DNA from 2 places in the Oceanobacillus sp. NCCP-135 genome. Region 2 is predicted to be linked to the other one. Evidence: a T-box and tRNA genes for the amino acid it is inferred to sense, from the RefSeq annotation. Region 2 holds a T-box; the other holds one or more tRNA genes.
The links. The T-box of region 2 lies ahead of pheS (phenylalanine--tRNA ligase subunit alpha). A T-box ahead of a tRNA ligase gene usually reads a tRNA of that ligase, here a tRNA-Phe.

Region 1: it has a tRNA-Phe gene. The T-box ahead of pheS (phenylalanine--tRNA ligase subunit alpha) is inferred to sense a tRNA for this amino acid. The anticodon was not compared.

What each region holds. Positions count from the first base shown of each region.
Region 1 is NZ_BAAKSZ010000008.1:103,777-110,807, reverse strand. It holds gene AC6HVZ_RS08020 (MFS transporter) at 1-1,221, opposite strand, end outside; gene AC6HVZ_RS08015 (superoxide dismutase) at 1,336-1,947, opposite strand; tRNA gene AC6HVZ_RS08010 (tRNA-Phe) at 2,171-2,246, opposite strand; tRNA gene AC6HVZ_RS08005 (tRNA-Ser) at 2,453-2,545, opposite strand; tRNA gene AC6HVZ_RS08000 (tRNA-Ile) at 2,567-2,643, opposite strand; tRNA gene AC6HVZ_RS07995 (tRNA-His) at 2,663-2,738, opposite strand; tRNA gene AC6HVZ_RS07990 (tRNA-Met) at 2,754-2,830, opposite strand; tRNA gene AC6HVZ_RS07985 (tRNA-Asn) at 2,835-2,909, opposite strand; gene AC6HVZ_RS07980 (Na/Pi cotransporter family protein) at 3,181-4,830, opposite strand; gene AC6HVZ_RS07975 (NfeD family protein) at 5,039-5,671, opposite strand; gene yqfZ (protein YqfZ) at 5,749-6,069, shown strand; gene AC6HVZ_RS07965 (hypothetical protein) at 6,103-6,477, opposite strand; gene AC6HVZ_RS07960 (DUF2624 family protein) at 6,641-6,925, shown strand; gene AC6HVZ_RS07955 (deoxyribonuclease IV) at 6,967-7,031, opposite strand, start outside.
Region 2 is NZ_BAAKSZ010000003.1:109,927-116,957, forward strand. It holds gene AC6HVZ_RS03360 (ABC transporter permease) at 1-199, opposite strand, end outside; gene AC6HVZ_RS03365 (ABC transporter permease) at 196-1,419, opposite strand; gene AC6HVZ_RS03370 (hypothetical protein) at 1,598-3,190, opposite strand; gene sspI (small acid-soluble spore protein SspI) at 3,532-3,756, opposite strand; gene AC6HVZ_RS03380 (TrmH family RNA methyltransferase) at 3,859-4,596, shown strand; T-box leader at 4,640-4,879, shown strand; gene pheS (phenylalanine--tRNA ligase subunit alpha) at 5,069-6,103, shown strand; gene pheT (phenylalanine--tRNA ligase subunit beta) at 6,133-7,031, shown strand, end outside.

The DNA of each region.
Region 1 (7,031 bases), on a different contig from region 2:
CGGCTGGGTTCCAAGATGAACATTTCTTATACAAAAGTAAATGAATAGATGACCAGAACCAAATACAACTAATAAAACAGGAATTATTTTTTCTGGATTAACGACAGAAACTGCTAATAGAAAAACAAGTATGGAAATTACTCGTCCTATATTAACAAACAACTCCCGCACCACAATATATTCCACACGCATATCCTTTGCCTTCCACGCTTTTCCAATGACATCATAAGTCATAGAAACATAAGGTACACTTATAATTGGATATGCAATCCCAATAACAACTGCATAGATCATCAGCAGCATGTAACTTATATTGAATAAAATGATAAAGATGGAGAAAAAGAGAATTAATCCCCCAAGCAATATAGCCTTTTTTCTTAATGGCGGTTTAATAAATTTTGTAGCTATAAAATAAAAGACGATTGAAAGTCCAGATAAAAATACATTAAACATGCCTAAAGCAAATTCGCTTTTAGTTACGAGAAAGACCCATATAGATATTACAAATAAAAATATTCCTTCTCTCAGACCTTGAAAAACATGTGCATATAATATTCTGCCCCAGTTTTTATTATGCTGTCTTTCCTCAAGTATTCTTTTAAAATAAAAATCCCCTTCTGCCTGCCGTCGTTTTAAAAAGAAACTGAATACAACAGCGCTGATAAACAAGATAAAAGATATCGTAAAAATGGTTGTATAGCCTATATTTGCTTCCATTTTAGCTATTAAGATACCAGCCAATAATGGACCAATCATTCCGCCAAACGACTGCAATACACCTAAAAACCCATTAAAGAAATCTCTTGTTTCCGGTTCAGTAATCTCAAATGTCAATACATTAAATGCAAGCCAGTAAAATCCGTATCCAATACCTAGTAGACTGCCCAACATGAAATTATAAGTAGATGATTTATCTCCAATAATTAACACACTTAAAAAAAATAGAGATAAAAAAATTACCCCTAGTCTTAACACAATTACCCGGTCTATTTTTTTTGCAAGTTTACCTGCTATGATAAAGGTAATTGGCTGAAATAAGCATACTGCCAAATTGTACATCGCAATTGTAATATAGTCACCGGACTGCTTCCATAAATAAATATTTACAAATGTATTAGATAAAAAAATCCCTAATGAATAGAGACCTCCGATTACTAATAAAAATAATAAATCCCGACTAACATCTATCTGTTCATGAAAATACCGCAAACTTTTTCTCATATACAAATACTCCTTTTGTGTCATTTATAGTGTGAACATTTGAGTATCAGATATACAAAAATGCGGCATGAAAAAACACACACTGAATTTTATCAGTGTGTGTTATGATCGATTTTATTTTGCTGCATTATAGTTTTTTGTAACTTCATCCCAGTTTACTACGTTCCAGAATGCTGAAGCGTAATCAGGACGTTTATTTTGATATTTCAGGTAATAAGCATGCTCCCAAACGTCAAGACCAAGAATGGGTGATTTACCTTCCATTAATGGGCTGTCCTGGTTTGGTGTGCTTGTTACCTCAAGCTCGCCATTGTTGGATACAAGCCATGCCCAACCGGATCCAAAACGAGCTGCTGCTGCATTTTGAAATTCTTCTTTAAATTTTTCAAAGCTACCAAATTTCGCATTAATTTTATCAGCTAATTCCCCGGATGGTTCTCCACCACCATTTGGTGACATTACTTTCCAAAAAAGACTGTGGTTAGCATGTCCACCACCATTGTTACGTACTGCTGTACGAGCGCTTTCTGGAACTGCATCTAAATTACTGATTAAATCTTCAATCGATTTTACTTGAAGATCTGCATGTCCTTCCAAAGCACCATTCAATTTAGTAACATACGTGTTATGATGCTTCGTATGGTGAATGTTCATCGTTTCTTTATCGATTGTTGGTTCTAGCGCATCGTATGCATATGGTAATTCTGGTAATTCAAATTTTGCCATAACTAAAATTCCTCCTCTAATAATATTATTATTAAAAGGGACCTGAATATTCACCCTTTAAATATAAGGTTAGCAGAGCTTTACCCCGCTTGCAAATCATATGCACTTATACAAAAGCTAAATAATACGATATACGTATTATTCCATTCTTACTTTTTAAAGAAAGCTACTTTCTAAGCAGAATATAAAAAAAACAAGCTAACCGCTTGTTATTAGTAAATAGTGGTGGCTCGGGACGGAATCGAACCGCCGACACAGGGATTTTCAGTCCCTTGCTCTACCGACTGAGCTACCGAGCCTTAAATTAGTATTAAATTCTGTTCTCGCATCTTAAATAACTTCGATGTTAATTCAAAGATGTTTTGTGCTCGTCGTGTTGCAAGTTTATTCAGTGGTGATACAATCCTCGCAAGCCTGCACATGAATGTTAATCGAGAAAATTTGTGGCTCTTCCAGCTGACTGAGTTTGCCAAACCCAATTTTGATTCTGACTTCTGTATATGTATGGAGGAGGTAGAGGGATTCGAACCCCCGCGCGGTTTGACCCGCCTGTCGGTTTTCAAGACCGATCCCTTCAGCCGGACTTGGGTATACCTCCGAGAAGTTTAATGATTATTTATGGTGGACCCTGCAGGATTCGAACCTGCGACCGATCGGTTATGAGCCGATAGCTCTAACCAACTGAGCTAAGGGTCCTTCATTTTATTTAGCTTTATGGGGCGACCGGTGGGGATCGAACCCACGTATGCCGGAGCCACAATCCGGTGCGTTAACCACTTCGCCACGACCGCCGTAATATTATTTTTTGGTAGCGGCGGAGGGGATCGAACCCCCGACCTCACGGGTATGAACCGTACGCTCTCGCCAGCTGAGCTACACCGCCATATTGGCTCCACAGGTAGGATTCGAACCTACGACCGATCGGTTAACAGCCGATAGCTCTACCACTGAGCTACTGTGGAATAATCTACAAATATCTATTATTTAAATTAGAATGATCTATCATGTTTTATTTTCATTTAAAATAACAGCGACGAAATATAATTTACCATGTTCGACAAGATCTGTCAATATCTTTTTTTCGTTTCAAAACATGTGATATGTAAGGTCTTAAAGCGACAATATATATAATAGCATTTTAAAAATTAGATTTCAATACTTTTATTAAAAATTTGTATAAACATGTAAAATAATAAACAAAGAGAAGGGAGAAGACCCCTTCTCTTTGTTTATTTATTCACCTAAAACTTCTTCAGCAATATTTACAGCATGATCTCCTATCCGTTCAAGGTTACTAATAATATCAACAAATACTATACCTGCAGAACCACTGCAAAGACCTTCGTTCATGCGGATAATATGTTTTTTGCGATAAGTACGTTCCATTTTATCGATTTGATCTTCTTTTTGTACGACGGCAAGCGCTTCTTCCCTATCCGTATTCTCCAGAGCTTTTATAGCTTGCTTAACCGTTAAAATAGTTAATTCAAACATATCATTAAGATCTTGCTGTGCTTGTTCAGTCAAATGAACTTTATTAGAAATTTTATAATCATTAAGTTCAATAATATTTTCAAAATGATCTCCAATACGTTCGATGTCGCGTACAGTATCCATTAATTCTGTATGCTTGGCACTCTCTAATTCCGATAGTGAACCTGCAGATACATTGATAAGGTATTCCGTTATTTCACGATCAAGGTTATTTAAGGCACCTTCAATTTGCATTGCCATTTCAGAATGCTTTTGATTATGTGTGGTTAAATAAAGATTTGTCTCTTCAAGCCCCTGTGTTGCATAATCACCCATTCTAATAACTTCCGCTTTTGCCTGGTCCAAAGCCAAGGTAGAGGATTGCTGAATGAATATTGGATCTAAATGCTGTGGTTTATATTCTACGATAACATCCTTACCAGGAATTAGTTTTGTAACCAACCATGCTAGGGCACCAATGAATGGAAATTGTATAATCGTATTCACAACGTTGAAGCTACCGTGCGCAAAAGCAATAGTCATTTCCGGATTTAAATTTAACTGACTTTGTAGGTATAGAACATAATGTGTAAATGGTATCAGTAATAGTATAATAAAAGTCGTACCTACAATGTTAAATACAACATGAGTAAGAGCTGCTCTTTTAGCTGCTACGCTTGCACCTAGAGATGCTAAAATAGCTGTTATCGTTGTGCCAATATTATCACCAAATAGTACTGGAAGTGCAGCTTTTAATTCTACTGTTCCTTCTGCAAATAATGTCTGCAAGATACCAATTGTAGCACTCGAGCTCTGTACAATTACCGTAAATACTGTACCTATCACCACTCCAAGTAATGGGTTTGAACTCATCTCAATTGTTAAGTCCTGAAAAGCTTCCAAGCTGCGTAGTGGTTTCAATCCTCCACCCATTAATTCCAATCCAAAAAATAATGCACCAAATCCAAATACAGTTTGTCCAATATTATTAACTTTTGGATTTTTAAAGAAAAATAACAAGAAACATCCGAGAGCAACGATAGGTAGTGCATATGCTCCAATATCTATACCTATTATAAATGCTGTAACAGTTGTACCAATATTTGCACCCATAATAACTCCGATAGCTTGTCTGAGTGTCATAAACCCCGCATTAACAAGACCAATTGTCAATACAGTTGTACCAGTACTTGTTTGTAATAAAATCGTAACGATTATCCCAGCCAAAACACCTAAAAAGGGATTACTGGTAAATTTATCAAGAATGTCACGTAAACGGTCACCAGCTGATTTCTGAAGTCCTTCTCCCATATATTTTATTCCTAACAGGAAAATACCCAGACCGCCGATAAACTCAAAAAGAAGTGTCTGTATATCGATATCCAATGCTACTACCATCCCTTCATTCATGTTGAAACGTGTCACATACCTTTACCATTATTAAATGATTATTAATCATTTGTAAAGGATTTTAGAGATAATTTACATAAAATTTACATAGCTAACTATACTCTCTATTATTAACTACCCTATATGTCCAAAACTCATTCTTATAAATAAAAAAAGATAATCCTCTTGAACTTCTTTTTAAGTTCGGCAGAGAATTATCTTTTCAATTTTATTTTGTTATTTTTTCAACAAGAATTTTGGTTCCGTCCACTTCAGTAATTCGAACAGTACTATTTTTAGCAATCCATTGTCCATTGGAGACAGCGCTATAATCTTTATTATTGATTCTAATGGTACCAACAGGCCTTAAATCGTTTAAAGTTACTGCTTCCTGATTAATTAACTTTTCATATTCCTGATTCATTGAATTATAGCCCGCTTCTTTTGTTAGTTGGTCTTTTAATGTTATTTTTGACCACATATCTCTTCTTTTAAATACCTTTAAGAAAAAGAAAGAAGCTGCTCCTCCAAGTAAAACACCAATCACAGCATACATTCCTGCAGTTAAATTCGGGGCTGCCAGTGCAACTGCTGTTAACATTGCTGCTGTTCCCAGTGTAGCAAGGGTGCCATCATTTATTATTTTTCCATCAATGATAATAAGTAATAATCCCACAAAATAGATAATAAGCATAAGAATAAAAGAGCCTGTTCCAACATAAACACCAAAGTATACTGTTATAAATCCAATCCCTAATAATCCAAAGACCCCGCGCGCATTAACCAGGACTTCTCCAATTAAAAATAATGTAGCAAATCCGGTGACCACAAACCCTATCCAGTCGTTATTAAATATATCCATCTCATTTTCTCCTTCCCACTTACTTAATGTACGTATTACTAGTATAAATTGTTTCATTTAAAAAAGGAGTGAATAATATGAATTTCGTAAAAAGAATATTTCTTTATACTTTGATCCTTCTATTTATTCTAAGTATATATCAAGATTTGACATCCGAAAATCATAATGATATAAATAATAATAATAATAATGAAATAAAATTTTCTGTTCTCCAATTAAAAGTCGAACCAGGAGAAACAGTTCTTTCTATTGTTGAAAAAATAAATCAAGATAATGTACATCTACTGGATATGAACCAAATTTTATCTGATTTTAAAACAGCAAATCCGCAAATAAAAGATCCACTTAACCTCAAGCCTGACACCTTCTATTATTTTCCTGTTTATAACTTGAAATAAAAAGAAGAGGCTGAAATGACAGCCTCCCACATTCTAAACAAACGGTAATATAAACAGTGTAATGATAATAGAGATTGCCCCTGCAGCAATAGCGATATTACCTAAGGTATCCGCACCACGACTTCTGGAAACAAAACCAAGGATAATCCCTGCTGCTCCAAGGATGATTGGCATCATGAAAAATGAAACAATCGATAAAGCTAAACCAATCCAGCCAAACGTGCTATTAACATCTCTGTCTTGATGGTTTACTACTTCATCATAATCATCTGCCGTTAACTCGGCAGCAAACTCCTCATTCCTAGAGCTATCTGGCTCAATACCAACAAAATCTTGGTTTTTTTTTCGTTCTCCATGATTTGGTGGTTTCTCTGTTTCATTATTTTTATACTTTTGAAATTCATCCATAAACAAGACCTCCCTTTCTTCTAATTGAGGTGCGGTTATAGTTTATGGATTAATCACTTATATAATTATGTTAATTTCTGGTAAATATTAAATGGTACTGTTCCATATTTAATTTGTCCTGCATATATTAACCAGAGTATCTATTCCAAAGGAGTATGAGATTATGTCTATTTTTATTAAAGAAATGATCAAAAACAAACTAAAACAGCTTTCACCTGAGGAAATAATTTATTATGGGAAGCAATACGATTTTTCAATTTCACAGACGGAGGCAGAAAATATTTCAAATTATATAAAAAGAAATCCAGTTGACCCATTTAATAAAAAGAATCGGGAAAAAATGTTTCATCAACTATCCATACTTACAAATGCTGAAACTGCAAAAAAAGCACAGAAGTTATTTTATCAGTTAATAAAAACTTACGACTTAGAGCATTTATTTAACTAAAAAGAGGAAAGAGGCAATCTCTTAAAGTGCCTCTTCCTAATTTAACCATTAACAATTTTTTCTTTTAAATCTGAAATAAATGAACCATCTTTTATCATTTCTATTT
Region 2 (7,031 bases):
TAATAGAAGCCACCAGATCTTTAGCGAGTGGTGTGTTTTCTTCCAAAACAATACCGACCGGAACCTTACTGTCATCCTGAATTGCACTGGTTATATTAATAACTAAGATTGTTGTAACCATAGGAAAAAGCAGCCAAAAAAGTAATGAGAAAATTTGCTTCTTCCAATGAATAAGGCGTGTTTTTAGTGTGTTAATCATTCCTGAACACGCTCCTTCCAAATTGAAATCCCATAGAGTAGGAATAATCCTGCTATACTCATGATTAATAAGGGATATAAATCTGCATATAAGCGATCATTAAGTAAAATTTCCTGTAACCAGCTTAAAGCCTCAAATGAAAAGAAATATGGTAAAATCTGCTGAAATTGTACAGGAAGATATATAGTAGGTATGATAGCACCACTAACGAACAAAAATAATCCAGTGAGGAAAGATTGTCCAAGCAGCCGAAATTTCTGTGATGGAATAATAACCTCTATAATTGCCAAAATTGTGAGGAATAGGATGCTATATAATAATAAGAGAAAAGATATTCTTATATAATCCTCTAAAATCATATTCCATTCCAGCAAATGTTTTAGTATAGCAAAGAAGCTAGCAGAAAATAACATAGTAACCAGAAGGGAAACAATCATTCTTGCCGTGATTTGCAGTCGATCAGTAATTCCGTAAAGCTTCATTCGCTGCTTCATGCGAATCGTGTTTTCTTTACAAAGAAAATTATATATAGCTAAAAGCCAGATTGTTAGAATAATGAACCAACTGGCTAATCCATAGTAATGAATCGGGGACGCAGTTGCATTATTTGTTATTTCCTGTTCATTTATTATTTTATCCTTACCTATCGTATAAAATAAAAACTCTTTAAACTGTTCAAATAATAGATTATTTCGTATATCATCATCGATATTGAGCTCTTTTGCATAGTAATTAATTGTTAATATATTTGCCTGTGAGGCACTAATATGTCGTGTTATGCTTTCAATCAGTTCTTTCACTAGGTAACTTTCAGTTGATCTGTTTGGGTTTGCAACAATTGGAAGTTCAACAGGTTCTCCTTGATATAAATTGTTTGTAAAGTTATTCGGAAAGATTATATATGAGGTTAACTCATCTTTATTAATGGCATTACTGGCTTCAGCTTCTGACAATTTATCTATTTGAATGAATGAACCGAGCTCAGTTGATTGAGCAATCAGTTCCACTACCAATTGTGTTTCTGCTGATTGATCGTTATTCACTAAGCCAACATGAATTGGATCACTATCAGCAGGTGTGATGAAGGTGATTATTAGGCCGGCAACAAGGCCAACGATTACTATTGGAAAAAGCAAAAGAAGAGGAAGTGATAGCCACTTCCTCTTAAGCTGCAAAAAATTATTTTTAATAAATAAAAGTAAGTGTTTGACGAACTTCATACAGGCACTTCCATTTCATTTATGCTTAGCAGTAAAGAAAGTATATCCATTTTACTTTCTACATAAGTGCATAAGTAATTCTTCGGAGCAAATTCAGGTCGCAGACGAAAAGTATTTTTGTCTGAATTTAGGCATCGCCCAACCTAAAGCGAATGCCTAGCTTTCTAGAAGAATCCTTTTAGAATCCCATATTTCCACCGCCTGCCAGGATACCGAACATCCATTGCTGCAGTTGTGGTGTTACTTCAAGCTCGAAGTAATCGGTTATTTCTTCAACGCTCATACTTCCTAAATCCTTAACATTGTCCTCATTAGGCTGATCAACACCTTCAATTGTTTGACCATCCACCAGAATGTTTAGGGTAAACATATCCTGGCTAACTTCCGGGCTTTCAATGGAAAGATTATGCTCTGAACTCATTTTGTCATTGTCATAGGTGGCATTTCCTGACCAAATTAAACTGCCTCCACCAATGGAAGGATCCTCCAGCGAAAATACTCGCTCAAAATCACGTTTGCCATCCTTTAACGATTCTATACCTTTATAGGAAAGGTTGACTTGATCTGCTGACAGATTAATAGAATCATCCGCTTGATTATCTTCCCATGATAGGTTTCCGGAAATATTTATTGTACCTTCATCCATAGCATCAGAGAAACTTAAATCATAATTAAAGAATTGATTGGTATCCTCTAATAACTGAGACCCTTTAACTGCAAAGCTTACTAATTCGTTAGCGGAAGGACCCATTTCCATTTGAAAATCGCGTTGTACAATTAAACCATCTTTGATCCAGGAGATCGCTGTTAAACCTTCAGGAATCTGAAAATCTTGTATTCCTTCTTCAGCATCAGCCATAGCTGTTTCGAAATCAGTGATTAATTGGTCGACTTCTCCTTCCATGGATGGACCGCTAAATTGCAATGCCATTTGATCGCGAATAAGCTCATTTACTTTTTCATCATTTCTTAGTTTCTCAAAAGTTTTTGTTAAAATATCCTTGACCTGCTCTTCAGAAAGTTGAAATGTTATTTTTTCAGTATCAAGTGATTCACCATTTACTTTAATCGTTTCATCGATAGCTTCAAATGCACTTTCCGGTAATTCATCATAAATCATTTTAACATATTCATCTTCTAAATATTCCTGGTCTTCCTCTGAAAGAAAACTATTTGTTCCTTCAAAAAAGTTTTCTAGATTCATAGATTCTTCACCGGTAAAGGTTTCTGAATCTACCTCTTTCAAAAGACCACCAAGATCTTCGTCTTTTAATTGCAGTAATTCCTCCATAAACGGCAGTCCCACCATGACTTTTTCTGCAGTTAAATAAAAGTTAATATCATCCATTTCCATTCCGCCGATATTTGCTTTTAATGATGCAGAAGCTTGTTTGTTTTCCATATCAGTTGCACCGGTTATTGTGATGGTGGAATTGTTAATAATCTGTGCTGGGTCGATTGTACCAAGTCCGCCACTACCCGTACTGTTTGGGTCATTGTATTCTGCTGAAAGTTCTACAGTTGACTCTGTAGGTGTAGTTTCTGTTTGCTCCACCCAATTTAATTCAGGTTCGTAACGTTGTTCCATTTTTTCAATTAAAAAGTCAAATGTATCTTTTTCAGCTAAAAAGAACTTTTCCTTCTCTGAAAGGTCCATTAAAACAAAAGCTGCAACACTACCTCCCACTACTAAGACAGCTGCTACAATAATTGCAATTATTCCTTTTGAAAGACCTTTCTTTTTCCCCCCATTGTTAAATGATTCATCCATCGATCATTTCTCCTCTCTTCTTAACACTCTATAATAATATGTATTATGAATGCAATTATCTCATAACTTATAACATCCTCATATTTTTATATCACTTAAAAAAAGGATAGTCAAATGGTACCAATGCCTATCCATTTAATGTAGGAATACAAAAGTAGCGGGATATTATTTTAATTAAAAAATCAAAATAGGGTGCTTTTCTTATGGATTATGAAAAAATAGAATTTTTATTTAATGTTTCCAGTATTTCATTTATAAAAACTAGTCATATGTAGTTATTTTCCATAAAGAAAGGATAGTTGTATCATTTCACAGCTATCCTCACTATTTTTTCAAAAGATTTATTGGGAATTAGTTGCTTGTTTAACACCTTGTTCCAGTGTATCCACCATTTCTTGTTTTTCCTGTTCTCCTGATTGGTTCCAAATTAATTCAAACAGTACGCCTAAACCTGGAAGCATTTTCTCTTCCCCTTTTTGTATGGCATCCACAATTGTCGCCTCTAATTGATCTTGGTCGTTTGTTGCAATATTAGATAAAACGGCTTTTCTCAAGTTTAAATCCATTCGCTTCACCTCATTTTTTAAAAATTAAACTAAGGATAGTTTGACCTATTCGTGTAGAAATATGTATGATTAGATGAGAAATAACAAATAAGGATGAAAGATATGATTACTTCAGAAAAAAATGAAAAAGTAAAAGCATGGCGTAAACTGCATAAACGAAAAAATCGTACAAATGAAGGAATTTTTTTAATTGAGGGTTTCCATTTATTGGAGGAAGCTTGGAAAAGCAATTGGTCTATACTTGAAATTATTGTCGGGCAGGGTGTTGATATACCTGACTGGTGCAGAGATTTCTCGATGGAAATTGTCAGTGACCATGTATTTAGGCAGATTTCACAAACACAATCACCCCAAGGAATAGCCGCAGTTACAGAAATGAGTAAAGCTAATTCTAAAACAGGAAGCCATTTGCTGTTGATTGATGCCATACAGGATCCCGGTAATCTGGGCACAATTATCAGAACTGCTGATGCGGCAGGGTTTGAAGGGATTATATTAGGTGATGATACAGTTGATCTATATAATGATAAAGTAATTCGTGCTACACAGGGATCTATTTTTCATATTCCGATTTCTCAAGCAAATCTGATGGAAGAAATAATTGAATTGAAGAAAAATGGGTATACTGTTTGGGCAACTGCATTGCATAACGCAAAGAAATACACGGATATAGTAGCCGAGGGAAAAGTAGCAATTATCGTCGGAAATGAAGGTGCCGGAGTTAAGCAAGAACTGATGGATTTAGCGGATACCCTTGTAAACATCCCTATCTATGGTAGAGCTGAATCACTTAACGTAAGTGTAGCAACAGGGATTTTAATGTATTATGTAAAAAATTAAAGTTGCATGATGCGATTAAATTATCTATACTATATGTAATATTAATAAAGCATTGAAAGAGTCAGATAACTATTTATTAGCGGTAAAGGGAAGAAATGTCTTGGACTGAAAGCATTTCTACCGTATTAAATGTTATTATTTCACTCTGGAGCTGACACTTGGACCTTGATGTAATCAAGTAAAGGTGTACCGGATTTAATTCCGTTATCATGTTTGAGTTGAGCACAAATACTTATGTTGTGTTAATTAGGGTGGTACCGCGAAATATAGCCTCGTCCCTTTATTGGGATAGGGGCTTTTTTTATTTATTCACAGGTAAAGGGCATTGGGCATCTTCCATCAAAACTCGAAAAACATGAAAAGGTTTGGGGATCAACCAACAGCAAATGTCTGGTTCGTTCAACTAACAAACAGTGGAGGTATAATGAATCCACGACTAATTGAAGTTTCACTTTATAAGGAGGCATAACAGATGAAGGAGCAGTTGGAGGCAATACAATCAGAAGCATTGGAAAAAATTGCAGGAGCCAATAGTATGAAAGAACTGCAGGATATTAAAGTTGCCTATTTAGGTAAAAAAGGCTCATTAACAGGTGTTTTAAGAGGGATGGGAAAGCTATCCAAGGAAGAAAGGCCTGTTATAGGTGAGATCGCTAATCAAGTAAGAGAAGCAATCACAGATGGGCTTGAACGAAAAAATGAAGTACTAGAACAGGAAGCGATGGAAAAACAATTAGCAGCTGAGGCAATCGATATTACATTGCCAGGCCGTCCTGTTAAGGTTGGTGGATCTCATTTACTAACGTCGATCATTGAGGAGATTGAAAATTTATTTATTGGGATGGGATTTGAAGTTCGCGAAGGTCCAGAAGTAGAAACAGATTACTTTAACTTTGAGGCTTTAAATTTACCAAAAGGTCATCCAGCAAGAGATATGCAGGATACATTTTACATTACCAATGAACTTCTAATGAGAACACATACTTCCCCGGTTCAGGCACGAACCATGAGGGAGTATAAGGGAGAAAAGCCGGTAAAAATGATTTGTCCTGGTAAAGTATACCGACGTGATACGGATGATGCGACTCACTCCCACCAATTCACACAAATTGAAGGACTTTTCGTGGATAAAAATGTTCGTATGAGTGATCTGAAAGGAATTCTTGATACATTTGCCAAAAAAATGTTTGGCCAGGAGCGTGAAATACGCTTACGTCCAAGCTATTTTCCATTCACCGAGCCTTCTGTTGAAATGGATATTTCCTGTAAAGTATGTAACGGCAGTGGTTGTTCGGTATGTAAGAGGACTGGCTGGATTGAAATTTTAGGTGCGGGCATGGTTCATCCAAATGTTCTGGAAATGGCCGGATACGATCCCGCTATTTACAATGGTTTTGCATTTGGGATGGGTCCAGATAGAATAGCCATGCTGAAATATGGTGTAAATGACATCAGACAATTTTACACAAATGATATACGGTTTTTAAAGCAATTCCATAATGCTTAAGGAATAGGAGTAAGGAGGGAACTTAAAAGATGTTAGTATCATTAAACTGGTTAAAAAATTATGTGGATATCGGAATGATCAGTCCCGAAGAACTCGCAGAAAAAATTACAAAATCTGGGATTGAAGTGGATGGCATTGAATATATCGCTGAAAAAAGTGAAAATGTTGTAGTCGGCTATGTGGAAGCCTGTGAAAAGCATCCAAATGCAGATAAATTAAATCTTTGTCAGGTAGATGTAGGTGAAGAGAAGCTGCAAATCATCTGTGGTGCACCAAATATTACCCAGGGTCAAAAAGTAGCTGTAGCAAAACCAGGTGCTGTATTACCTGGTAATTTTAAAATTAAAAAAGTTAAACTACGTGGTGTGGAATCAAATGGTATGATTTGTTCCTTACAGGAGTTAGGAATAGAGGAAAAATATGTACCAAAGGAAGCTGCAGATGGAATTTTTGTCTTCCCGGATAATGTAACAATCGGGGAAAATGTTGAGCTCTTGCTGAATTTAAACGATGCTGTACTGGAATTTGATTTAACTCCAAATCGAGCCGATGCTTTATCCATGCTTGGTGTTGCTTATGAGGTTGCAGCTATTTTAGATCAGCCAATCCAATTACCTGACGAGGGGGTAGAAATAAGCGATGAAGATGTAAATAATTATATTTCCGTAGAGGTAGAGGATAAGGATTTAAATCCTTATTATGGTGCATCTATTATTAAAGATCTTGAAATAAAACCATCTCCCTTATGGATGAGAAACTATTTAATGGCTGCTGGAATCCGTCCAATTAATAATGTAGTAGATATTACGAACTTCGTATTACTTGAATATGGTCAACCATTACATGCATTTGATTACGGGCGTCTGCAGTCTGATAAAATTGTTGTTCGCCGGGCCAAGCAAGGGGAGAAATTGATTACATTAGATGA